Regions from separate parts of the Uliginosibacterium sediminicola genome, predicted to be linked through region 2. Evidence: predicted binding sites of a transcription regulator. Region 2 holds the regulator's gene; each other region holds the start of a gene.
The links. The regulator FNR, encoded in region 2, switches genes on or off when oxygen is low (the NO sensors DNR and NnrR bind a similar motif). The targets are predictions, from matches to a motif close to TTGANCTAGNTCAA.
Positions count from the first base shown of each region.

Region 1 (8,121 bases), on a different contig from region 2:
CAGCGCCGGGCGCAGACGCTCGCGCGATTCCTTCGATTGCAGGAACAGGAAACGGCCAGCCTGGCTGTTCATCGAGGTCGGGCCCCATTTGAGCAATTCATGCAGGGCATGGATCGTTTCTGCGCTGACCGGTTTGTCGGTGAAGCGGTTGAAGCTGCGTGCAGTGCGGAATACCAGGTCATAGGCCTGCGCGGGGAGCGGAAAATCCATCAGAAACCTCCGGTCGGATGTGGCCACAGTGCGGCCAAGTGAGTGAAAACGGTTCAATGCGTGGCTGTCGTGCGGATCATCGCGGCGAACTGTACTGCGGAATAGCCGGTGCGGTTGTGATCGATGCGGATCATGCGCCGGCCATGTTCGAGGATGAAGTTCGGCAAGCCTTGAGCACCGCTGGCTTGCAGCATGGCGCGTGCGCGTTTGGCGGCGTTGCCCAGATTGGTCAGCTCGGCATCGAGCGCGGCCTTGAAATGCGTGGGCAGGATGTCCATGCCGCGTGCGAAACGTTCCAGCGGTTCGCGCTGGCAAACGTCCAGTCCGGCCTGGAAGTGGGCGTTCTGGATCGTTTCGAGCATGTCCAGACCACCGCTGACGATGCAGCGCTCGGCGGCCAGCACGGCGGCGGCCGGCAGCGTGGAGTCGAAGACCAGCTGATCGGCATCGCGGACGCGGGCTTTGTAGGCCTCGCCAAAGTCCAGCCCGCTGCTGGTCTGGATGCGCTGATCAGCCAGACTCAGCTGGGCGCGCTGTTCTTTGTCCAGCGCCGTGGGCTGGGCGTAGAGCAGGCCGGGGTGAAAGCGCAGATGCAGTTCATCACCCAGCACGGCGAGGCTCTCGCGCAGCATTGGACCCGCCCCGTAACACCAGCCACAGAGCGGATCGAAGATGTAGTGAAGGCTTGCGTGCATCGCTTCGTACCGGGCCTGATCAGGCACCACTGTAGCGCGTACGGGATGGCGAAACATTTCGGCAATGTAAATAGGTCATTGCTTTAAACGGCATAATCGCGGCCCCGTACGCGGTCGGCGGACTTAGTCGAGCGCCTTGCTGACCACCTCGCTGACATCGCTGGACAAGCCCACATGGGCGCGAATGCGTTCGAGCTGCACGCGGGCCAGCGCCTGGCGCGCTGCATCGAACTTCTTCCAGCGGTCAAACGTGCGCGCGATGCGCGAGGCCACCTGCGGATTCATCGCATCGAGCTCGACGATCACATCGGCCGCCAGCTTGTAACCGCTGCCGTCTGCCGCATGGAAGTGTTTGGGATTGGCGGCGCAGAAGGCGCGCACCAGCGCATAGACCTTGTTCGGATTGCGGATGTCGAAGGCCTCGTGCGCCATCAGCGCGCGGACGTCGGCTGTCGTCGTCGCCAGACGCGAGGTCGATTGCACCTGCAGCCATTTGTCGACCACCAGGGCTTCGTGCTTCCACTTGCTGTAGAAGCTGTCGAGCACGGTGTGGCGCGCCGGGATGTCGAGGTTGGCGATCGCGCTGAGCGCAGCCATGGTGTCGGTCATGTTGGCCGCTTGCTCGTAGTGGCTGAGCACCAGCGCGTTGGCAGCTTCATCGCCAAGCTCGGCCAGATAGCCGAGGCAGGCATTGCGCAGCGCGCGCTTGCCCGACTGCGCACCGTCCGGCGAGTAGGGTGCGTCGATGGCGAGCTGCGCGTAGGCGCTTTCGAACTCGCTGCGCAGCGCGCGCGCCAGATGCTGACGCAGGGCGAGGCGGGCGGCGTGGATCGCATCCGGATCGACCACTGCCATCTGTTCGGCGAGGTAGGTTTCGGACGGCAGCAGCAGCGCTTCCGCGACCAGCGCCGGATCACCAGCGGGCGCGAAGGCCGAGGCAAGCAGGGCGCGGATGGCGTCGACGTAGGGCGCTGGAATCCACTCCCCCTGCGCCTTGTGCTCAACACCCTTGAGCAGGATGCCCGTCGCCAGTCGCTGGCCGGCCTCCCAGCGATTGACGGCGTCGCTGTCATGCGCCATCAGATGTGTGAGCGCGGCGTCGCTGTAGTCGTAATCGAGCACGACCGGCGCCGAGAAGCCACGCAGCAGCGAAGGCACGGGCTCGCTCGCGATGTCTTCAAAGACGAAGGTCTGTGTGTCTTCGCGCAGCGTCAGCACGCGTTGCGTGCCGGCAGCGGAGGTTTCGCCAGACAGCCGCAGCGGCAGTTCCTTGCCGGCGGCATCGAGCAGGCCGATCACCAGTGGCAGGTGATACGGACCGCGCGCTTGCGGCAAGCCATCGGCGGCCATGCGTTCTTCGTAAGGTGTGGCCGGGTAATGTTGTGTCACCGTCAGCGTATAGCGCTTGGCGGCGGCATCGAATGCGCTCTTCACGACGAGGCGCGGCGTGCCGGCCTGGTTGTACCAGCGCTGGAATTGCGTGAGATCCAGACCCGAAGCGTCCTGCATCGCGGCGACGAAATCCTCGCAGGTCACCGCCTGGCCGTCGTGGCGCGCGAAATAGAGATCCATGCCTTGGCGGAAAGCTGCCTTGCCGATCAGGGTGTGGATCATGCGGATCACTTCCGCGCCCTTTTCGTACACCGTGGCGGTGTAGAAGTTGTTGATCTCGGCGTAGCTGGCCGGGCGGATCGGGTGCGCCATCGGGCCCGCATCTTCCGGGAACTGCGCGGCGCGCAAGGTACGCACTTCCTGGATGCGCGTCACGCCAGCCGAGTGCACATCCATGCCGAAGTTCTGGTCGCGGAAGACGGTCAGCCCTTCCTTGAGCGAAAGCTGGAACCAGTCGCGGCAGGTGACGCGGTTGCCGGTCCAGTTGTGGAAGTACTCGTGCGCGACCACGCGGTCGATGTTCTGGTAATCGGTGTCGGTCGCCGTGTCGGGGCGGGCCAGCACGTACTTGGTGTTGAAGATGTTGAGGCCCTTGTTCTCCATGGCGCCCATGTTGAAGTCGCCCACCGCGACGATCATGTAGTGCTCCAGGTCCATCTCCAGCCCGAACACATCCTCGTCCCACTTCATCGATTTCTTCAGCGCAGCCAGCGCGTGATCGCACTGGTCGAGCTTGCCCGGCTCCACATAGACCGCGCATCGCACGCGGCGGCCCGATGTCGTGGTGTAGTAATCCTCGACCACATCCAGCTTGGCGGCGACGCAGGCGAAGAGATAAGCCGGCTTGGCGAAGGGATCTTCCCATTTGGCCCAGTGAAAGCCGTTTGCTTCATCGCCCTGCGCCACCGGATTGCCATTGGCCAGCAGCACCGGAAAGGCCGCCTTGTCGGCATGCAGGGTGCAGCTGAACTTGGCCATCACATCGGGGCGATCCGGGTAGAAGGTGATGCGGCGGAAGCCCTGCGCCTCGCACTGCGTGAAGTAACCGTCTTTCGAGCGGTACAGGCCGGAGAGCTGGGTGTTCTTGTCCGGCTCGATACGCACCACCGATTCGAGCACAAAGGCCTCCGGCAGCGTCGTGATCGACAGCCCGGCGTCGCTCAGCACATAGTCGGCGGGGCTCAGCGCACGGCCGTCGATACTCAGCGCTTCAAGCTGCAGATCTTCGCCATCGAGCCACAGCGCGCTGGCCGTGGCGGCCGGATTGCGGCGCATCGACAGTCGCGCAGTCACCCGCGCGAAGCCGGTGTGGATGGCGATGTCCAGCGCAAGCTGGTCGACCAGATAGGCCGGTACGGTGTAGTCCTTGAGGTAGATGGTCTGGGCGGCGTTCATCAGCGGTGGTCCGGCAAGAGGGAGGGAAACATTCTGCATTGTACGACGCGCAGCATTTGCGCTAGATCAAGCCCGGCTGCATCGGGCGTGCCTTAAATTCAAGCTTGACACTTTGTCGGCTAAAAACATCATGCGCAAACTCCCCCTTCGTTTGAAGCACCTCTCGCAGGAGCATCGCGCCGCGCTGCTCCTCTCCGCCGCCGGCCGCGACGCGATGCCGCAGGACGACTCCGACCTGCCGTCCTTCGTCAAAGGCGTGTGCACGATTTTCCAGCAGGAAATGGAACCTCATTTCCAGGAGGAAGAACGCCACGTGCTGCCGCGCCTGCGCGAACTGGGCCGCGACGACCTCGCCGACCGCACCCTGGCCGAACACAACCAGATGCGCGCCCTGATCACCCAGATGGGCGAGGCACCCACCTCCGCCATGGTGCGCGATTTCTCGACCGTACTCCAAGGCCACGTCGAATTCGAAGAAGGCGTGGTGTGGGACGTGCTGGAAAGCTCGCGCGACCTGGTACTGAACGAAGCCTGAGCACGCGTGTGGTGCCAGCCTGTTGAAGCGGATCAGCTCAGACTGATACGGCAGCGGGCTGTCTTTCAAGCACACGGATGCTGCTGGCTTTGCCGTGCAAGCCCGATTCGATGTGGGATGCAGCCAGCTCCGGCCGCGCGTCGCCGCACATGAAAATGTCGACGGCGGCGTAGGCGTGTTCCGGCCAGGTGTGGATGCTGATGTGCGACTCTTGCAGCAGCAGCATGCCGGTGACGCCCATGTCGGGGCCAAAATGGTGAAAATGCGCGTGAATCACGGTTGCGCCAGCCAGGCTGGCCGCTTCACGCAGCAGCCTTTCTATCCCCGCCACATCTGACAGGTGCCTGCTGTCAGCAAGGTTCAGATCCAGCAGCAGATGCCGCCCGGCGCCGCTTGAGCTCATTTATGCCCGCCTCCGCCAAAGCCACCACTACCGTAGCCTGAGCCGCCCCAGCTGCGATAGCTGCCGGACGAATGACCGGAAGAGCTCTCTGACGCATGGTTGCATGAGGTGACGAGCACGGTGATGAATGCTGCGTAGATGATATAGACCACGCGTCCCATCAGTCCTCATCTCCAGAGAACAGCTCCTTGCCTTTGAGTACCGGGTACCACAAGGCGAACAAGCCGATAAATGGCCACATCAGGCCGTCTTCAGTATTCAGCATGACTTTGGCGTTGAGGATCAGGATCAGGGCGCTGAACGCAATGGCCGCATTGCGGCAGAAGGGGCCGCTGTCCTCGTTGTCCTGAGCTGCGGACGCAGAGGCGATTTCCGGCTGCGCCGCTTTGCCGAACCAGCGCATGACGCTCTGTGTGGGGACGCGTTTGGCCAGGCTCCAGGTCAGCTCCTCGCGATTGCGTTCTGCAGACAGAATCCGTTGGCCGTTTTTGTAGTCGCGTACGGTGACCCGATCCCCTACTTTGACCCGCCAGTTGAAGGCGCCTGCGGCCCAGATGACTTCTGCCGTGTAGTCATAGCGTTTGTTAAAACTCAGGCCGCGATGCTTGAGCGTGTTGGCGCCATTCGGCGACGGCCAGTCGTCGAGGACCTCGACCAGATCCCAGCCTTCCATGCTTTCAACGATCCAGCGCAGACCTGCGTCCGGGTTGTAGAGCAGGTACTCGACCCAGCTTGAGCTCTCGTCCGGGTTGCCAATTTCCTTGCGCTCCAGCAGGCCGATCAGGGTCCATGGCTGTTTATCGATTTGCGCCGTGTCGCCCAATGCGAGCGTCGTGCTGCGTGCCTCAAGCTGATCGTGTTTGGCCAGCACTTCGAACTTGTCGCTATGCGTTGTAGCGTTGCGGTCGGGCGATACTTCGGCGTGGCAGCTCTGGCAGACCAGATGTTGCGCAATGCCTGCACGGTAGCTGATGGACGCGCCGCAATTAGGGCAGTCAAGATTGCCGACGCTGCCCGGCAGCTTGCCTGCGCGCTCGCTGATCTGCTGCGTTGAGCGCAGGTTCTGGCACTTGAGGGTATGCAGCGTGACACGCTTGCCCAGGTAGGCTGTCGGCACTGCGGCATCGGAATAATCGAGCGTGAGAAACAGATGGCCGCTGCGGAAGTCAGCGACACGCGCCTCCCAACCTGTATTGGCGCGAAACGGCAGTTCGCCTTCGCCACCGCTGCAGCGGGCTGTGCGGATATCGGCTGCAATATAGTCCGCACCGTTGAAGAGCAGCTTGTCGCCTGCGGTGATGCTGTTGAAGTCGGGGAGCTTGGCCTCGGCTTTGTCGAGCTTCGTGGTCAGGCTGTACTGGCCGGATGCATCTGCGAGCCAGGCACTGCTGCCATCATCAAGCAAGAGGTGCCATTCATTCCAGTAGCCCTCGGCATAGATCAGTTGCAAACGTCCGACGACGCTGAACTGGAGGCCTTGAAAAACACCGCTGGTACCGATCTGGATCGGTGACCAGTCCTCCAGCACACTGCCCATCTTGCCGATGTCGCGCACCGAGTCCGCATCGCGCAGCAGCGTGCTCTGGCAATAGCTGCACACCGCCAGGACACTGGCGGCCGAACGAAAGCTGACCTGTGCCCCGCAGGAGGGGCAGGCGACCTGGAACATGACGGGCCTGACCTCAGCCGATCAGCTTTTTGAGGATTTCGGCTTTCGCACCCTCGTAATCCGCAGCTGAGATCAGCCCCTTGTCGAGCAGGGACTTGAGCTTTTCCAGGCGGAGTTCAGGCGTTTCGGCGGCAGGCTGTGCCGCTTGCGACAGGGAGTTGCGCATGGCATCGGCCATCACTTGTCCGACGCCTACACCTGCAGCGAGGCCGGCACCGACGCCCGCCAGTCCGCCCTCGTTCTGCGCGGCGAGCGGAATGCTGCTGGCTACCTGATACTGCGTGAACTTGCCCAGATCGCCCATCATGCCCATCGAAATGCGCGTGTCGATGGCCTTCTGCAAGTCTTCGGGCAGGGATACGCTTTCGACGGCGAATGCGTCCAGTGCCAGCCCGTAGCGTTCGAAGACCGGCGCCATGGTTTCGCGTATTTTGTCGGACATCAGCTGCTGGTTGGCCGCCATGTCGAGGAAGGGCACGTCGGCGCCACCGAGCGTGCTCGACAGGCTCGTGACAATGAGATTGCGCAGCTGCTGTTCGAGATCTTCCACCGTGTAGGTGTCACGCGTGCCGCTGATCTCGGTATGCAGCTTTTTCGGGTCGGCCAGCTTGTACGAGTACATGCCGAAGGCGCGCAGGCGCACCATGCCGAAATCCTTGTCGCGGATCGTCAGTGGCTGCGGTGTACCCCACTTGCGGCCCAGCTGCAGGCGCGTGCTGAAGAAGTACACATCGCTCTTGAAGGGCGACTCGAAGAATTTGTCCCAGTTCTGCAGATAGGTCAGTACCGGCAGGGTCTGCGTCGTGAGCTTGTAAGTGCCGGGGCCGAATACATCGGCCAGCTTGCCTTCGTTCACGAACACCGCAAGCTGCGATTCACGCACCACCAGCGTGCCGCCGTTCTGGATTTCCATGCCTTCCATGGGATAGCGCCAGGACAACACGCCATCGCCATCCTCCGTCCACTGGAGGACGTCGATAAACTGCTTCTTGATGAAATCGGTCAGGCCCATTGCGGCTCCTTGCTCCAGAAGTGGAAGGCGTGGGTAAGTGTCAGGACAAACATGCGGCGTTGATGATGCCTACCACGAGGGACGTGAGCCCCATCAGGGCCCCCATGGCGATATTGTTATCGGATAGCTCTTGAACCATGTTTGGTAGCGCGCGCGCCAAGACGGCATAGGCGGCGACCTGGACAAGCATTGCGCAGCTTCCCCAGGTCATGAACATGATGAAGTTGTCGCTGTGCAGGATGCTCGACGCGATGGTGAGCGAGAAGCCCAGCGTTGCGCCTGCCAGCGATAGCGCAGCGGCGACGCAGCCCTGGCGGATCAACGAGATCTCGTCGAACGGCGTGGTGCGTAAATAAACGATCACGAAAACGCCCAGCATCGCGAGCCCCGCGAGCAGGTGGATGCAGTAGTTTCCGATAGCCTGTATTAACATCGCGGCAGTGTCTCCCGAGGCACTACATGTATATGTGGCGTAATTTGCTGCCGAGACTAACAAGTGCTTCAAATGACGGCAAGCATCATCCGACATGCCGCTGCTGTTTAATCAATTATTCATCACGCACAACCCTTTCGGGCATGTTTGCTGACCGCATACTTATCCTCTCCGTGTTTGTGGTCGCCTCGTGTGGGCTGGCTTACGAACTGATTGTGGGTGCTCTATCGAGCTACTTGCTGGGTGACTCCATCCTGCAGTACTCGTCCATCATCGGCTGCTACCTGTTCGCCATGGGGGTGGGTTCGCATGTGTCTAAATACGTGCGTGACGAAGACACGGTCAGCCGCTTCGTCGAAATCGAGCTGCTGGTCGGG
Region 1 covers NZ_JBDIVE010000004.1:198,667-206,787, forward strand. Annotated here, with positions in the region: gene ABDB84_RS09865 (malonic semialdehyde reductase) at 1-210, opposite strand, end outside; gene ABDB84_RS09870 (DsbA family protein) at 264-962, opposite strand; gene pepN (aminopeptidase N) at 1,029-3,692, opposite strand; gene ABDB84_RS09880 (hemerythrin domain-containing protein) at 3,823-4,227, shown strand; gene speD (adenosylmethionine decarboxylase) at 4,265-4,630, opposite strand; gene ABDB84_RS09890 (DUF4178 domain-containing protein) at 4,791-6,299, opposite strand; gene ABDB84_RS09895 (SPFH domain-containing protein) at 6,313-7,311, opposite strand; gene ABDB84_RS09900 (DUF350 domain-containing protein) at 7,352-7,744, opposite strand; gene ABDB84_RS09905 (polyamine aminopropyltransferase) at 7,888-8,121, shown strand, end outside.
Region 1: a site for FNR is predicted at 3,749-3,762, ahead of ABDB84_RS09880 (hemerythrin domain-containing protein). Genes of this name have one in related genera too.

Region 2 (8,121 bases):
GCCCGGCATGCCGCCCAGGCGCTGTTCGATGCTTTGCGCGCAGGCTGCGCAAACCATGCCATCGACCAGCAGCCAGGATTCGGTCAGGCCTTCTTGCTCGGCAGGACGGCTAAATTGCGCCTGCAGCTCGGCGTCATCCAGCGCTTGATAGCGCGCGTCCGACGCAATGGCCGCGCCGGGGCCCGCCGGCAAGGCAAGACTGGGGTCAAGAGTTTCAAAAGCCACGCAAACAATTCTCCGGCAGATAGCTGCCCATTACAGACTAAGCGAGCGGCGCTGGCGACTATTTGACCTGGGTCAAGCGCAGACGGCAAGCCGGGGGGCGACGTTCCATGCTGCGTTGACCCGCGACAAGCCACGAGCGCGCTCATGCGGCTAGCCTGCAGCTCATTCTGGCTGCTCATCTATACACATGGAACTCGTCGCTCCCGCGGGAAGTCTCGCAGCACTCAAGGCGGCCTTGCAGGCCGGCGCGGATGCTGTCTATCTGGGGCTGAAGAACGCCACCAATGCCCGCAATTTCGCCGGGCTCAATTTCAGCGAAGCACAGCTGCGCGAAGGCGTCGAACTGGCGCACCGCATGGGCCGCAAGGTGCTGTTCGCGATCAACACCTTTCCGCAAGCAGGGCGCGTCGGCGAATGGCATACCGCCGTCGATACCGCTTACGCGCTGGGCGCCGATGCGGTCATCCTCGCCGATCCGGGCCTGCTCGCCTACGCCAGCAAGCGTTATCCGGACATGCGCCTGCACCTCTCGGTGCAGAGTTCGGCGACCCACGCCGGTGCCATCGAATTCATGCGCGAGCAATTCGGCATCCGCCGCGCCGTGTTGCCCCGCGTGCTGACGCTCAACGAAATCGAGAAGCTGATCAACAAGACCAGTGTCGAGATCGAAGTCTTCGGCTTTGGCAGTCTGTGCGTGATGGCCGAGGGGCGCTGCCTGCTCTCGTCCTACGCCACCGGCGATTCACCCAATAACAAGGGTGTCTGCTCACCGGCGCATGCGGTGCGCTGGATCGAACACGATGGCCAGCTCGAAGCGCGGCTGAACGGCATTCTCATCGACCGCTACGCACCCAAGGAAGCTGCGGCCTATCCGACGCTGTGCAAGGGCCGTTTCGCAGTACACGAAGGCGGTTGTGACGGCGCGCCTGACTACGCGCTCGAAGAGCCGACCAGCCTCAACGCGCTGAGCCTCTTGCCGCGCCTGGTTCAGATGGGCGTTGCGGCGCTGAAGATCGAGGGGCGCCAGCGCAGTCCGGCCTATGTCACACAAGTCACCAGCACCTTGCGCAGCGCGCTCGATAGCGCCCTCAGCAATCCGGCGCGCTACTCCGCCAGACCCGAATGGCAGGCCGCGCTAGCCGCGCATGCGGAAGGTTCGCAAGTCACCCAGGGAGCATTTGACCGACCATGGAAATGAACGCGACACACGCCGGCAACGGCGCTCCGGCCTATCGCATTGCGCTCGGCCCCCTGCTCTACTACTGGACCCAACAGGAAACCCTGGATTTCTACGTCGATGTCGCCTCGACGCCGGTGGACATCATCTATCTGGGCGAGACCGTGTGCAGCCGCCGCCACGCTCTGCGCCACGAAGAATGGCTGGATCTGGCGCGCATGCTGCGCGACTCGGGCAAACAGGTGTTGCTGTCGACACGCACCCTGATCGAATCGGGCAGCGAGGCGATGGCCATGCAGCGGATCTGCGAGCAGGACGACTTTGCGGTGGAAGCTGGCGAGGTCGGCGCGATCCGCGCACGCGGCGGGCGCGGCTTTGTCGCCGGCCCGCATCTGAACGCTTACAACGGCGAGACCCTGGCCTGGCTGCACAGCCTTGGCGCGACGCGCTTTGTCGCGCCGCTGGAAATGGACCAGCACACGCTGCGCCAGCTGATCGCTGAAAAGCCGTCCGCGCTGCAGGCCGAAGTGATGGTCTGGGGGCGCATGCCGCTGGCCTTCTCCTCCCGCTGCTTTACCGCCCGGCATTTTCACCGCCGCAAGGACGATTGCAATTTCCATTGCAGCGAGCACCCCGACGGGCTCGATCTGCGCACTCGGGAATCGCAGGACTTTCTCGCCATCAATGGCATCCAGACGCAATCGGCCGCCTGTCTGGACCTGATCAATCAAGCGGCGAATCTGGCTCAGGCCGGTGTCGATGTGCTGCGCGTCAGCCCGCAATCGCAGGGCACCCTGGAGGCGATCCTCGCGCTCGACGCGGTACGGCGTGGCGAGCAGCCGCAAGCCGTCAAACCGCCGGAAGGCATTCGCCTCTGCAATGGCTACTGGCATGGCCATGCCGGCATCGAACACTTGGAGCTTGTATGAACAAGGACAGCTTGCTGCGCACCCCGCCGGCCCTGCTCGGCCAGCTCGCCGCCAGCGTACTGAGCAATCTGCCGACGCCGCGCCCCTTCATGGCGCGTCTCGGCGAACGCCTGCCGCCGGCCCTGGTGTCAGCGCATGGCGCGCTCTTGTTGGAGATTGCGCGTCGCGCCACCTGGCTGACGCCGCCCGAGGAACTGGACGGTCACAGTTTCATCATCGGCATCAGTGATCTGGGCCTGCGCTGCGCATTCGCCTGCCAGCAAGGCCGCTTCCGGCCGCTCTGGCAGCTGCCGGAGGCCGATCTGGAGATCAGCGCCACGCTGGCAGATTTTGTCTTGATGGCACGCGGCAGCATGGATGCCGACACGCTGTTCTTTCAGCGTCGCCTGAAGATTTCCGGAGATACCGAACTGGGGCTGGTGATCAAGAACTGGCTCGACGCCTGCGAGCGCCCGGCCTGGCTGCAAGCGGCGCGCTAAATCAGGAAACTGGCTGTGCCGCTCAGGGCGCCTCGTCCTGGGTCGCGTGGCTGCCTTCGGCGTCGCCGATGATGCCGTTCTCGACGGCATAGCGCACCAGTTGCGCCAGTGACTGCATATTCATCTTCTGCAGGATGCGCGCCTTGTGCGTGCTCACCGTCTTGGCCGAGAGTTTGAGGCGATCGGCCACGTCAGTGACCGAGGCGCCTTCGACCATCAGGCGGAACACTTCAAATTCACGGTCGGACAGCGATTTGTGGCTCAGCTCCTTGTGGCTGCCGGGCATCACATTCATCGCCAGCTGCTCGGCCACCTCGGGGCTGATGAACAGGCGCCCGCTGGCCACCCGACGAATCGCCGTTACCAGCTCGGTGCCGGCGCTTTCCTTGGTCAGGTAACCTGAGGCGCCGGCCTGGATCGAGCGCACCGCATATTGCTCTTCCTGATGCATGGTCAGCACCAGCACCGGCAGGCGCGGGAATTCTTCCTTGATCTGCTTGATCAGCGGCACCCCGCTCTTGCCCGGCATCGACAGATCAAGCAAGACCAGATCGACCTCGCCGCGTCGCACATGGGCCAGCACTTCGTGGCCGTTGGTGGCTTCCGCCGCTACGCGCATGTCCTGCGCGCCTTCGATGATTCGCCGCAGGCCCTCGCGCATGAGGGTATGGTCGTCGGCGACAAGAATGCGGGTCGGTGCAAATGTACTCATTGGGGCTTCTGTCAGGGACGATATCGCAATGGTCTTGCGCGGAGATGCGCAAGTCGATTGCTGCAGCCTATACTAGCGCAACTTTTGGCAAGGGCAGGCTGTGGATACATTCGATCAAAACCATCTTGGCGTCCTGGTTAAAGGTGTCGTGGATTCCGCCATGGACGCCATTGTCACCGTAGATGAAACGCAACGCATCGTAATTTTCAATGCCGCCGCCGAGGTGGTCTTCGGCTACAGCCGCGACGAGGTGATTGGCGAACCGCTCAACCTGCTGATTCCGGAACGTTTTCGCGCCGCGCATGGCCAGCATGTCCGCCGCTTTGGCGAAACCGGCATCAGCGCGCGCCGCATGGGCGCCCTGCATGTACTCGCCGGTCTGCGCCGCAACGGCGAGGAATTCCCGCTGGAAGCCTCGATCTCTCACATCGCTGAGAACGGTCACAAATTCTACACGGTGATTCTGCGTGATGTAACGGAACGCGTCCGCGCCGATGAAGCGCTGCGTCATTCGCGTGAGGAACTGCGCGAACTGGCGGCGCTGGCGCAATCGGTCCGCGAGCAGGAGAAGAGCCGTATTGCGCGTGAATTGCACGACGAGCTGGGGCAGTCGCTGACTGCGCTGAAAATGGATGTCATCGCCCTGCGTCATGAAGTACCGGCGCAGAACACGGCAATGGCCGAGCGCATTGCGCGCATCGAGAGCATGCTCAATTCAACCGTGGCCGCCACACGACGCATCTCGGCAGACTTGCGCCCGCTGATGCTCGACGACCTCGGCCTGGCTGCCGCCGTCGAATGGGTGATCCAGGAATTCACCGACCGTTCGGATGCGGTCTGTGACGTGCAGATCGTTGGTTCGCTGGATTTTGGCGATCCGCATGCCACAGCGGTATTCCGCGTGCTGCAGGAATCGCTGACCAATATCGCCAAGCATGCGCAGGCGAGCAAGGTCTCGGTGCTGATCGAGAGCGGCGGCGAGCAGATCCATCTGCGCGTGCAGGACGATGGCAGCGGCTTCTCGCTGCAAAGTCCGCGCAAGCGCAATTCCCACGGCCTGCTGGGCGTACGCGAGCGTGGTTACCTGCTCGGCGGTGAGTCACGCATCACCAGCGCGCCGGGAGAAGGCACCACGGTCGAACTGTGGTTGCCCTCACCGCAGACTTGCGCCGCGGATGGCAAGCCCGCCTAACGGCAAACCAACACCGGGATCTTGCAATGGGTGATCACCTTGTGGGTCTCGGAGCCGATGATCAGGCCACTCAGGCCGGTACGGCCATGTGAAGCCATGAAGATCAGGTCACAGCCTTCGAGCTGGGCGGTGTGCACGATCTCCTGCCAAGGCGAGGCATTGGTCGCCGTGCGACAGAAGCAGGCTACGCCCTCCTGTTCGACCACGGCACGGGCCTGGCTGAGGATGCTCTGAGCCGCTTCAGCGCTGTTGCGCACAAAGTCTTCCTCGAAACCCGCGCTGGTAAAGCCGTCGGCCACGACTGGCTGCGGGCACTCCTCCTGCACGTATAAGACCGTAATGCGCGCGCCCAGGCAGCGCGCCAGCGCTGTGGCCTGGTTCAGTGCGTGATTGGAGAGTTCCGTGCCATCGGTCGGCACGAGCAGATGCTTGTACATGGTGGATCTCCTTTCGGATGTCGTCCAAGTCCCCACGCTATGCCGACGCCCACCGACTGCCTTGACGCGTATCAAGCATCAGCGGCGTGTAAGGGAATTCCTACATACAGGCGGCATTTGACCAAGCGCAAATGAGCCATCGCCGACACGCTGATGCAGGCACGGCCGATGTTCGCGGGGGCTGGACACGACCACAATTCATCCCATGAACACCACAAAACAAACCACCGACGTCTTCATCGTCGAGGACTCACCAGCCATACGGGCACGTCTGGTCGAGCTTCTCAGCGCCATTGACGACGTTCGCATCGTCGGACAAGCCGACACGCCGGCTGGCGCTGTGCAGGGGATTTTCGATACACAGCCGCATTGTGTTGTTCTGGATATCCAGCTCATCGGCGGGCAAGGCATCGAGGTCATCCGAGCCATCAGCCCCCACGTGCCCCACATTGACTTCATCGTGCTGACCAACCATGCCACGCCGCAATACAGACGCTTCTACATGGAGGCCGGCGCCCGCTGGTTCTTCGACAAGACAGAAGAATTCGAGCGGATCAAGGAAGCGCTCCCTCTCCATAGCCGAAACCACTGAGGAAAACGACATGCTTGCCACGACAGAGATCCAACAACAAAACGACGCCTGCAACTTTGCCAAGGACACCAACGCCGTTCGTTGCACCAACTGCAATCTGCGCGAGCTGTGCCTGCCCCAGGGTATGGCCCAGGACGATGTACTGCGCCTCAACGGTCTGGTCGCTACGCGTCGTCGTCTCAAGCGCGGCGAGAGCCTGCAGCGCGCCGGCGACCCGTTCCGCTCGCTCTACGCGGTGCGCAGCGGTTCCTTCAAGACCTGCATCGCCACCGAAGATGGCCGTGACCAAGTGACCGGCTTCAAGATGTCGGGCGATCTGATCGGCCTCGATGGCATCGGCACCAACGCCCACATCATCGATGTGATCGCCCTCGAAGACAGCGAAGTCTGCGCCATCCCCTTCGCCCGTCTGGAAGAGTCCTCGCGTGAAATTGCCGGCCTGCAAAAGCAGTTCCACCGCATCATGAGCCGCGAGATCGTCGGCGAACAAGGCGTCATGGTCCTGCTCGGCAGCATGCGTGCCGAAGAACGAGTCGCCACCTTCCTGGTCAGCCTGTCGCGCCGCTTCCGCGCTCGCGGTTACTCGCCGACCGAATTCCACCTGCGCATGACGCGTGAGGAAATCGGCAGCTATCTGGGCCTCAAGCTGGAGACGGTGAGCCGCGTGATGTCGCGCTTCGATGACATGAAGCTCATCCAGATCAAGCAGAAGCACGTCGTCATCCTCGACCCGCAAGGTCTCAAGGATGTGGCGGCACCGGCAACTTCCGGACTCTGATCGGCCGCTTGCATTGAATACCCGGTGGGGCGGTTGTGCCTCACCGCGCTGAGGTATCGCCTTGCGACCTCACCACTGGATAGTGTCACCGTCGCCATGAGCAGCATTGAGAGCAGTTTCAAGCGCGAGATCGAGCATCCCGCCCCGCAACAACCGGCCCTGCCCGCCTACATGACGGACGTCTACGACTGGGCCTATGTCAGTCCGCGCTGGGTGCGCTGGCTCGATCGCAACAGCGTCGTCAGAACCCTGCTGTTCGGCAATGACCAGCGCCTGATGCAGGCCTATCTGGAACGGATCGAGCCCGGCATGCATGTCTGGCAGGTGGCCCATGTCTATGGTGATCTGGTGCGCCGTGCCGCGCAGCGCTGCGGCAGCGAGGGGCACTTCACGCTCACCGACGTGACGCCGATCCAGCTCGAACACGCTCACCGCAAGCTCGACGACATGCCCTGGGCGCAGCTGCGTCATGCCGATGCCGGCCAGTTCCGCGTTGCCGCGCCCTGCGATCTGATCTGCAGCTTCTTCCTGCTGCACGAAGTGCCGGACAACTGGAAGCGGCGCATCGTCGACAACATCCTCAGCCAGCTGCCCGAGAACGCCGAAGCCCTATTCGTCGACTACCACAAGCCGGCCTGGTGGCAGCCGGTGCGTTACATCCTCAAGTGGGTCAATCGCCTGCTCGAACCCTTTGCCGACGCACTCTGGCAACACGAGATCCGCCACTACGCCAGCCACGCCGAGGACTACGACTGGCACAAGCGCACGATCTTCGGCGGCGTCTACCAGATCGTCAGCGCGCGTCCCAAAGCGCGTAGTTAAACGCAGTTCAGCGCGCCGGCAACTCAGGCGGCGCTGGAACCGCGCACGATCAGCTCACCGCGCATGACGATGCGGCGCATCGCCTGGCCCGGCTGGGCGATGCGCGCCAGCAGCAGTTCAATCGCGGTGCGGCCGATGTCGGCCGTCGGTTGCGCCATCACCGTGATGTCGGGGGTGACGATGCGCGTCCAGGGCATGTCGTCGAAACCGGCGACGATCACATCCTGCGGATAGCGCAAACCATGCTGGCGCAAGCCTTCGACCAGGCCGAGCAGGATCAGGCCGCTGCTCGCCACCACCGCGTCCGGCGTCTGGCGGTGGCGTTCCAGATAGGTGCTCAGCGCCTGGCGGGCGTCGTCTGTCGTCGGCTTGACTGGCTGGGTGATGGCGCTGAGGCCGGCTTCGGCGAGCGCCGCCTGGTAGCCGGCCAGGCGCTGGCTGCCGGTTGCACTGGCGGCACCGTAGAAGAAGGCGATGCGCCGGCAATTGCGTTCGAGCAGATGGCGGGTCAGGCGCTGGGCGGCATCGATATTGTCGAGCACCACGGCATCGGCCTCGGTCTTGGCATCGCAACGGTCGACCAGTACCAGCGGAAAGCTGAAGTCTTCAGCGCGGTACTGATTGAGCAGCGACAAGGTCGGCGAGAGGATCACACCGGCGACATTTTCGTCGCGCATCATGTCCAGGTAGAAGCGTTCCTTGGCCGGGTCTTCGTCGGCATTGCAGAGCAGCACGCGCATGCCACGGGCGTAGGCGACGTCCTCGATGGCGCGGCTGA
Region 2 covers NZ_JBDIVE010000006.1:231,586-239,706, forward strand. Annotated here, with positions in the region: gene ABDB84_RS12840 (heavy metal translocating P-type ATPase) at 1-225, opposite strand, end outside; gene ubiU (ubiquinone anaerobic biosynthesis protein UbiU) at 413-1,423, shown strand; gene ABDB84_RS12850 (U32 family peptidase) at 1,420-2,331, shown strand; gene ubiT (ubiquinone anaerobic biosynthesis accessory factor UbiT) at 2,328-2,810, shown strand; gene ABDB84_RS12860 (response regulator) at 2,833-3,522, opposite strand; gene ABDB84_RS12865 (PAS domain-containing sensor histidine kinase) at 3,671-4,714, shown strand; gene ABDB84_RS12870 (universal stress protein) at 4,711-5,151, opposite strand; gene ABDB84_RS12875 (response regulator) at 5,357-5,743, shown strand; gene fnr (fumarate/nitrate reduction transcriptional regulator Fnr) at 5,754-6,521, shown strand; gene rquA (rhodoquinone biosynthesis methyltransferase RquA) at 6,618-7,343, shown strand; gene ABDB84_RS12890 (LacI family DNA-binding transcriptional regulator) at 7,367-8,121, opposite strand, start outside.

Region 3 (8,121 bases), on a different contig from region 2:
GCTGACCTCACTGGTGCCGTCTGCTTTGAAGAGATAAATCTCGCTGCATTGCAGACTCGGCACCTTAAGCTTCCAGTAGCCGATGATCGGCGGAGCTTTTCGCAACGGGAAGGTGGTGGCACTGGCCGGCATCATGCACAGGGCGATGGCGGTCACAAGACTGATGAACACTGCGGCTGTGCGCTTCACATATGTCTCCTGCTGAAAAGTCCGGCCAATAGCTCTTGGCCAAACCGCAAAGCATACTGCTGGATGCCGTCGGGGTCATCTGCCTGGCGAGCGGACACAAAAAAACCGGGATCAGCCCGGTTTTTTTTGCGGCCTTGCCAGAACTGGCGCTCAGCGCGAGATGCCTTCGGAACCATCACTCTTCATCAGCGCCTTCACTTCGTCGGCGGTGACGAGGTTGAAGTCGCCGTAGATGGTGTTCTTCAGCGTCGCGGCGGCAACCGAGTACTCCAGCGCCGTGGCATCGTCACCCGGGTAGTTGATCAGGCCGTAGATGATGCCGGCGGCGAACGCGTCGCCCACGCCGACGCAGTCCACCACGTGCTCGATGGCATAGGTGCGCGCTGCAGTGAGCTTGCCATCGGCGTAGAGCAAACCGGTGAGGATGTGGTGATTGGCGTCCAGGGTATTGCGCAAGGCCATGAAGGCCTTCTTGCAGTGAGGGGCAGCGGCCTGCACGCCCTCGAAGAAGCGCTGGTGCGCAGCCAGGTCGATGGCCTCATGTGCGCTCTTGACCTTGTAGGGCACGGGCTCGACGCCGAACACCACCTTGTATTCGCTGCCGGTGCCAAACAGCACGTCGCACTTGTCAAGCAGCGGGCGCATCACGTCCTGGGCGCACTTGCCGTATTGCCAGAGGTTCTTGCGGTAGTTCAGATCGCAGGAGACGGTCAGCCCCATTTCCTTGGCGATCTCCACCGCCTGCAAGGTGGTATCAGCAATGCCTTGCGAGAGGCCGGGGCCGATGCCGGACCAGTGGAACCAGGTCGCGCCAGCGAAGATCTTGCGCCAGTCGATCATCTCCGGCGTGAGTGTGGCAAACGAGGAATTGGCGCGGTCATAGACCACCTTGGAGACGCGCTGCGCCGCCGGATTCTCGTAGTAGTAGAGGCCCAGACGCTCGCCGCCATAAACGATGTTGTCGGTCTTGATGCCGTGCGAGCGCAGCTCCATGAGGCAGGCTTCGGCGATATCGTTCTTCGGGAAGCGGGTGACGAATTCGCTGTTCAGCCCCATGTGCGCGAGCGACACCGCACAGTTGGTTTCGCTGCCGCCAAAAGTCGCAGAAAAGGAATTGGTCTGCGACAGCTTGAGGTAGCCGGGCGGCGTGAGCCGCAGGAGAACTTCGCCGAAATTTACGATTCTGTGTGCCATGTGTTTACCTGCCTGAGGGCATGTTGATGTGGCGGACCAGAGCTGGCCCGCCGCGGGTCCTGCGCCAGCACCTGTGCTGCCTAACGGCGCGGCAGATGCTCGCTGGGATTGATATAGGCAAAGGGCAGGCCGACGAACACCACGCCGCCGACGATATTGCCCAGGGTGGAATAGATCAGGTTGTGGATCGCATCTGCCACGCTGATGCTGCCGTGCCCCAGGATCGACATCGAGAAAGTGCCCATGTTCGCAATCGAGTGCTCGAAGCCCAGGTAGAGGAAGATGAAGACGATCAGCACCAACACGGCGATCTTGGCGATGTCTTCCTTGCAGCGCAGGGCCACGCGCACGGCGAGACAGACGATCCAGTTGGCAAGAATGCCCTTGAAGAAGATCACCGAGCCCGCTTGGTGCACCTTGTGTTCCGCACCGGTGTAGAGCGCATGGTCGGCCGGCAAGGCATCGAGCACGCCAGCGCCGTAGAGCAGGCCGGCGACGACCAGGGCGCCAGCAAAATTCCCCAAGTAACAGGCCACCCACAGCAGCACCGACTGGCTCCAGCTGGTGCGCCCCTCGGCAGAGGAGACGGCCAAGTACATATTGTTGCTGGTGAACAGCTCGGCATTGGTGAACACGATGATGGTCAGACCGACGCCGAAGAAAGCGGAGGCGATGACCTTGCCGACGCTCACATCGTGAAGGTTGTAGCTCAGCGACCAGAACACGAAGAGCACGATGGATAGCTGCATGCCCGCGAGCACCGAGCGCGTGAGGTAACGGCCGGGATCATGGTGCAGCAGAGACAACTTGCGAACGCCGCTCTCTGCAGCTTTTTCGACGTAATCACGATCAATCATCCCAGGAACTCCTTATTGTTGTTATGCATTCAAGCACGAAAGCACTTGCAAAGGCCGCCCCCGCCGCCTGGAGCGGACAGGAAACGATCAAGCGCCCCGCCATATTGCAGAAAGCCCCTGCCCTGCAGACTTAAGGCGAGTCAACACGGCGCGCCTCGGCGATTCAGTTGTTTTTATCGATCCATAAAAAAATGCATAAAAGTGCGCCTGGCGTGACTCAGGGTTGACCCCGGCCAACTGCGCGCGCGCAAGCTGGGGGTGTAATGCCTGCCGAAAGTCTGCAGTTTGCCTGTCGGGCTGCAGCGAAAGGGAGGATGCCCGGGTGATGAACCGTTTCGTGATTGCAGAACCTGCTCAATGCATAGGCTGCAATACCTGCATGGCGGCCTGTTCGGTGGTGCACCGGCAAGCAGGCCTGCAGAGTCTGCCCCGCTTGACCGTCATGCGCGACGCGGGCCGCACGGCACCGATGCTCTGCCGCCAATGCGACGACGCACCCTGTGCGCGTGTCTGTCCGGTCGCCGCCATCAAGCAAGGCAAAGATGCCATCGAGCTCAACGAGACCCTGTGCATCGGCTGCAAGCTCTGTGCAATCGCCTGCCCCTTCGGCGCCATCACCATGGGCGGCACGCCCTGCAGTGGAGTGTTGCCCGTCTCCAACCAGTACATCTCGCCGGCCATGCTCCACACGGGTGCGCCGGGCGAAGCCAGCAGTGACAGCCAGACCACCCTCGACTCGATTCTCGCCAGCAGCCCCGGCGTGAAAAGCGTGGCCGTGAAATGCGATCTCTGCGCCAGCCGCCCGAGCGGGCCGGAATGTCTGCGCGTCTGCCCGACCCACGCGCTCTACCTGGTCGACCACAAAACACTCGATACGCATAGCGAGGCCAAGCGCGAACTGGCCGCCGCAGCGCTGGCCGCACCGATGGGCTTCATGGACACACAGGAGCCCGGCGCATGAGCGGCACACCCTTGTTCTTCCTGCTGCTCTCGGTGCTGCTCTATCTGGGCGGCGCGGTAGCATCCCTGCTGCTTGCCCGCCACGAGAGTCTGGCGATCCGCTGCTCGGGCCTCGCCGGCATGCTCGGCGCGCTGGCCGGGCTGGCGGCTGCGATCCCGGTCCTGCATGGCGCCGGCACCCAGCTCTACGCGGTGGCGGGGCCGTTCAGCTTCGCGCATTTCGTGGTGCGGCTGGACCCGCTGGCGGCGCTGATGCTGCTGGCCATCTCGCTGCTGATGTTCGCCAGCGCGCTCTACTCGCTGGCCTATGTGCGCGAATACGCCGGGCGCGGCGCCTGGGCGATGGGCTTCTTCCTCAACAGCTTCGTGGCGGCAATGGTGGCCCTGGTGGTGGCCGACAATGCCTTCTACTTCCTGATCTTCTTCGAGCTGATGTCGCTCGCTTCGTATTTCCTCGTCATTTCTGACCAGGACCCGGAAGCGGTGAGCGCCGGCTTCCTCTACTTCCTGATTGCGCACGCCGGCTCGGTGCTGATCATGGTGGCCTTCTTCATCCTCTACAGCCATAGCGGCAGCCTGGATTTCGACAGCTTCCGCAGCGCCCATCTGAGCGCACCACTCGCCTCTCTGGTATTCCTGCTGGCCTTCTTCGGCTTCGGCGCCAAGGCCGGCATGGTGCCACTGCACAGCTGGCTGCCGCGCGCCCACCCGGCCGCGCCCTCGCACGCCTCGGCGCTGATGTCGGGGGTGATGGTGAAGATCGGCGTATTCGGCATCATCAAGGTCGGCGTCGACCTGCTCGGCGCGCACCTCGCCTGGTGGGGGCTGATCGTGCTGGGCTTCGGCGCCGTCTCTGCCGTGCTCGGCGTGCTCTACGCGCTGGCCGAGCACGACATCAAACGTCTGCTCGCCTACCACACGGTGGAGAATGTCGGCATCATCCTGATGGGCGTCGGCACCGGCATGATCGCCCTGGCCGGCGGGCACACCGAACTGGCGGGCCTGGCCTTGCTGGCGGCGCTCTACCACACGCTCAATCATGCGGTGTTCAAGGGGCTGCTGTTCCTCGGCGCAGGCGCCATCATCTTCCGCACCCACAGCCGTGACATGGAGCAGATGGGAGGGCTGGCGCGCCGCATGCCGCTCACCGCGACCTGCTTCCTGATCGGCGCGATGGCCATCTCGGCGCTACCGCCGCTCAATGGCTTCGTCAGCGAATGGTTCACCTACCAGGCGCTGTTCTCGCTGAGTCAAGGCGCAGATCTGGCCAGCCGCATCGCCGGGCCGATTGCCATCGTCATGCTGGCGCTGACCGGTGCGCTGGCCGCCATGTGCTTCGTCAAGGCGTACGGCATCAGCTTCTCTGGCGAAGCGCGCAGCAGCGGCGCCGAACACGCACAGGAAGTGCCGCTGAGCATGCGTGCCGGCATGCTCTTGCTGGCCCTCGCCAGCATCCTGCTCGGGCTCGGCGCGCCGCTGCTGGCGCCGCAACTGGCTGCCGTAGCCACCTCGCTGAGCGGAGGAGCGGCGATCAGTGTCGCGCAGGGCAGCCTGGTCTTCCCCAGTCAGGCACAGACCACCACGCTGTCCACGCCCTTGCTGGCGATCCTGCTGATCGCCATTCCGCTGCTGCCGCTGCTGATTCTCGGTGCGCTCAAGGGCGGCCGCCTGCCGCGTCGCCAGCGTGGCGAATCCTGGGCCTGCGGTTATGGTCAGGAAGCCATCATGAGTGTCTCGGCACACAATTTCGTCGGTCCCTTGCACGAGATGTTCGCCCCGCTCTACCACCTGCGCGAACACCTCGATCCCTCAGCGCGCCTGCGCCGCAGCCTGGACTGGCTGATTGCCGCCAGCACACGCCTCGAACCGCTGTGGGACATCCATGTCGTCAGCCGTGTGGCCAGCCTGGTGACGCGTAGCGGCCAGTTGCTGCAAGGCCTGCAGGGCGGCGATTTCCGCATCTATTGCCTCTACGTGCTCGTCACCCTGGTGATCTTGCTGGTACTGGTGGTTTAGGAGCCAAGGATGCCAAGCATTGCCATGATTTTCCTCGCCTTCCTGCAAGCCCTGCTGCTGCTCGCGCTGGCGCCGCTGATGACCGGTCTGTCGCGCATGATCCGCGCCCGCATGCATTCGCGACGCGGCCCCGGCGTGCTGCAGGACTATCGCGACATCGCCAAGCTGCTCAAGCGCCAGGACGTGGCGCCCGCCGCATCCGGCCCGGTGTTCCGCTTCACGCCCTACATCGTGCTCAGCGCCATGCTGCTGCTGGCGATGGCCCTGCCGGTGCTGAGCCCGCATTCCCTGCTCGGCCCGGTGGCGGACCTGATCACCTTTGTCTACGTCTTCGCCCTGGCGCGTTTCTTCTTCGCCCTCTCCGGCATCGACAGCGGCAGCGCTTTCGCCGGCATCGGCGCCAGCCGCGAGCTGATGATGGGCGTACTGGTCGAACCGACGATGATTCTGTCATTGCTGGTCGTCGCACTGATCGAGGGCACGACCAATCTGGGCAGCATCAGCACGGCCATGGCCGGCGGCCAGCTGCAATCGCCGGTCGCCCTCAGCCTGGCGATGCTGGCCTTCGCCTTCACGGTGTTCATCGAGATGGGCAAGCTGCCCTTCGACATGGCCGAAGCCGAACAAGAACTGCAGGAAGGCCCGCTGACCGAGTATTCCGGTTCGGCGCTGGCCGTGCTCAAGCTGGGGCTGGCGCTGAAAAAAATGGTGCTGGTGCTGTTCCTGCTCGGCGTCTTCCTGCCCTTCGGCAATGCCGGCAGCGACAGCCTGGCGAGCCTGCTCGGCTCGACGCTGGCGGTCGCACTCAAGGTGCTGCTGATCTTCCTGCTGTTCGGCCTGATCGAGAACAGCATGGCGCGCGGCCGCTACATGCTCAGCTCGCGCGTGACCTGGATCGGCTTCGGCGTCGCCGTGCTCGCCTTCGTCTTTTATCTGACTGGTCTCTGACACCATGCAGAACATTGCACTCTGGACCATCCTTCTGCCCCTGGCGGGCGCCGCGCTGAGCCTGCTGGTCGCGCAGCGTCATGCCAAGTGGGTCGCCCTGCTGTTTTCTGCGCTGGCCACCGTCAGCGTAATCGGTCTGGCTTGCGACTTCAATGCCGCCGGCCGCGTGGCGATAAATTACAGCCTGCTGAGCGTCGGCAGCACCCAGCTGATCGGCCTGACGATAGACCGCCTCAGCGTGCTGGTGGCGCTCGCCGTGGTCTCGCTGGGCCTGCTGGTGGTGCTCTATTCGACGGCCTATCTGAGCCTGGGCAACAAGGAGCATCCGCACGAGGGCCGGCCGCGCTACTACGCCTTCCTCTCGCTGTTCATCGCCGCCATGGCGGGCCTCGTGCTCTCGTCAACCATGCTCGGCCAGTTGGTCTTCTTCGAGATCACCGGCGCCTGTTCCTGGGGCCTGATCGGCTATTACGAAAAACCCAAGGCGCAGTACGGCGCGATCAAGGCCTTGCTGATCACGCATCTGGCGTCGATCGGTCTCTACATCGCCGCCGCGCTTCTGTTCAGCCACACCGGCAGCTTCGCGCTGAGCGGACTGGCCAGTCTTGGCGAAGGCGCCAAGCTGGCGATCTTCCTCGGCATCCTGGTTGCCGCCTGGGGCAAGTCGGCCCAGCTGCCGCTGCACGCCTGGCTGCCCGATGCGATGGAAGCGCCAACACCGGTGAGTGCCTATCTGCACGCGGCCTCGATGGTCAAGGTCGGCGTCTACATCTATGCCCGCGCCATCTACTCGGCTGGCCAGGTGCCGCAGCTGATCGGCTGGATCGGCGTGATCATGGCGGTGATCACCATGATCTACAGCTTCCTGCTCTACCTGCCACAGCGCGACATGAAGCGCCTGCTCGCCTACTCGACGATCTCGCAGCTGTCCTTGATCTTCATGGCGCTGTCGCTGTCGATCTTCGGCTCGCAACTGGCCTTCAACGGTGGCATCGCACACATCTTCAACCACGCGTATGCCAAGAGCCTGTTCTTCCTGGTTGCCGGCGCACTCTCCTACACCTGCGGCACGCGCCAGCTGCCGGCGCTGCGCGGTCTGCTGCGTCACCTGCCACTGCTCGGCGTGAGCTTCTGTGTGGCGGCACTGGCGATTACCGGTGTGCCGCCCTTCAACGGCTTCTTCAGCAAATTCCCGATCTTCACGGCAGGCTTCCAGCTCGGCCGCGAACACCTCCTGCTACTGCCCTGTGTGGTGCTGGCGCTGATCGAATCGGTGGCGAGCTTCGCCTGGTTCCTCAAGTGGTTCGGCGCGACCACGCCGGGTGAATCCTCGGAGGCCGTCGTCAACGCTTCGCCGATTCCGCTGGCGATCAAGATCAGCCTGGTCGTGCTGATCATCATGTGCGTGGCATCGAGCTTCATCGCCGCCAGCTGGCTCAACTGAGGACGATAGCCATGAACGGAACCACCATCGTCAATAATCTCGCCGGCCTGCTGATCATCACCTCGCTGCTGCTCATCGCGGCGCGCAGCATCGCCCGCTCGGCCAAACTGTATGCCCTGCAATCGCTGGTGCTGGTCGCCCTGTTCGTCGCCCTGGCGGCGCACTTCGAGGCGCAGGAACTCTACCTGTGGGCGGCCTCGGCCTTCATCACCAAGGTGGTGCTGGTACCGGTGATCCTGCTCAAACTGCTCGGCGCCGTGCATAACGATGAGGACTTGCCCGGCTTGCTCTCGCCGGCCTGGCTGGTGCTGCTGGCGGCGGCCATCGTCGGCCTCTCCTGCTACGCCGTATCCGCCGTGAAGATTGCCGTACTGGCCGATCTCAAGCCGGCGCTGGGCGTCTCGCTCGGCCACTTCCTGCTCGGTCTGCTGTGCATTCTCAGCCAGCGCAACATCATCAAGCAGATCTTCGGCTACTGCCTGATGGAGAACGGCGCCCACCTGACGCTCGCCC
Region 3 covers NZ_JBDIVE010000002.1:214,939-223,059, forward strand. Annotated here, with positions in the region: gene ABDB84_RS04780 (hypothetical protein) at 1-189, opposite strand, end outside; gene ABDB84_RS04785 (PfkB family carbohydrate kinase) at 340-1,383, opposite strand; gene ABDB84_RS04790 (formate/nitrite transporter family protein) at 1,464-2,240, opposite strand; gene ABDB84_RS04795 (4Fe-4S dicluster domain-containing protein) at 2,566-3,201, shown strand; gene hyfB (hydrogenase 4 subunit B) at 3,198-5,216, shown strand; gene ABDB84_RS04805 (respiratory chain complex I subunit 1 family protein) at 5,226-6,164, shown strand; gene ABDB84_RS04810 (hydrogenase 4 subunit D) at 6,169-7,608, shown strand; gene hyfE (hydrogenase 4 membrane subunit) at 7,620-8,121, shown strand, end outside.
Region 3: a site for FNR is predicted at 2,464-2,477, ahead of ABDB84_RS04790 (formate/nitrite transporter family protein). Genes of this name have one in related genera too.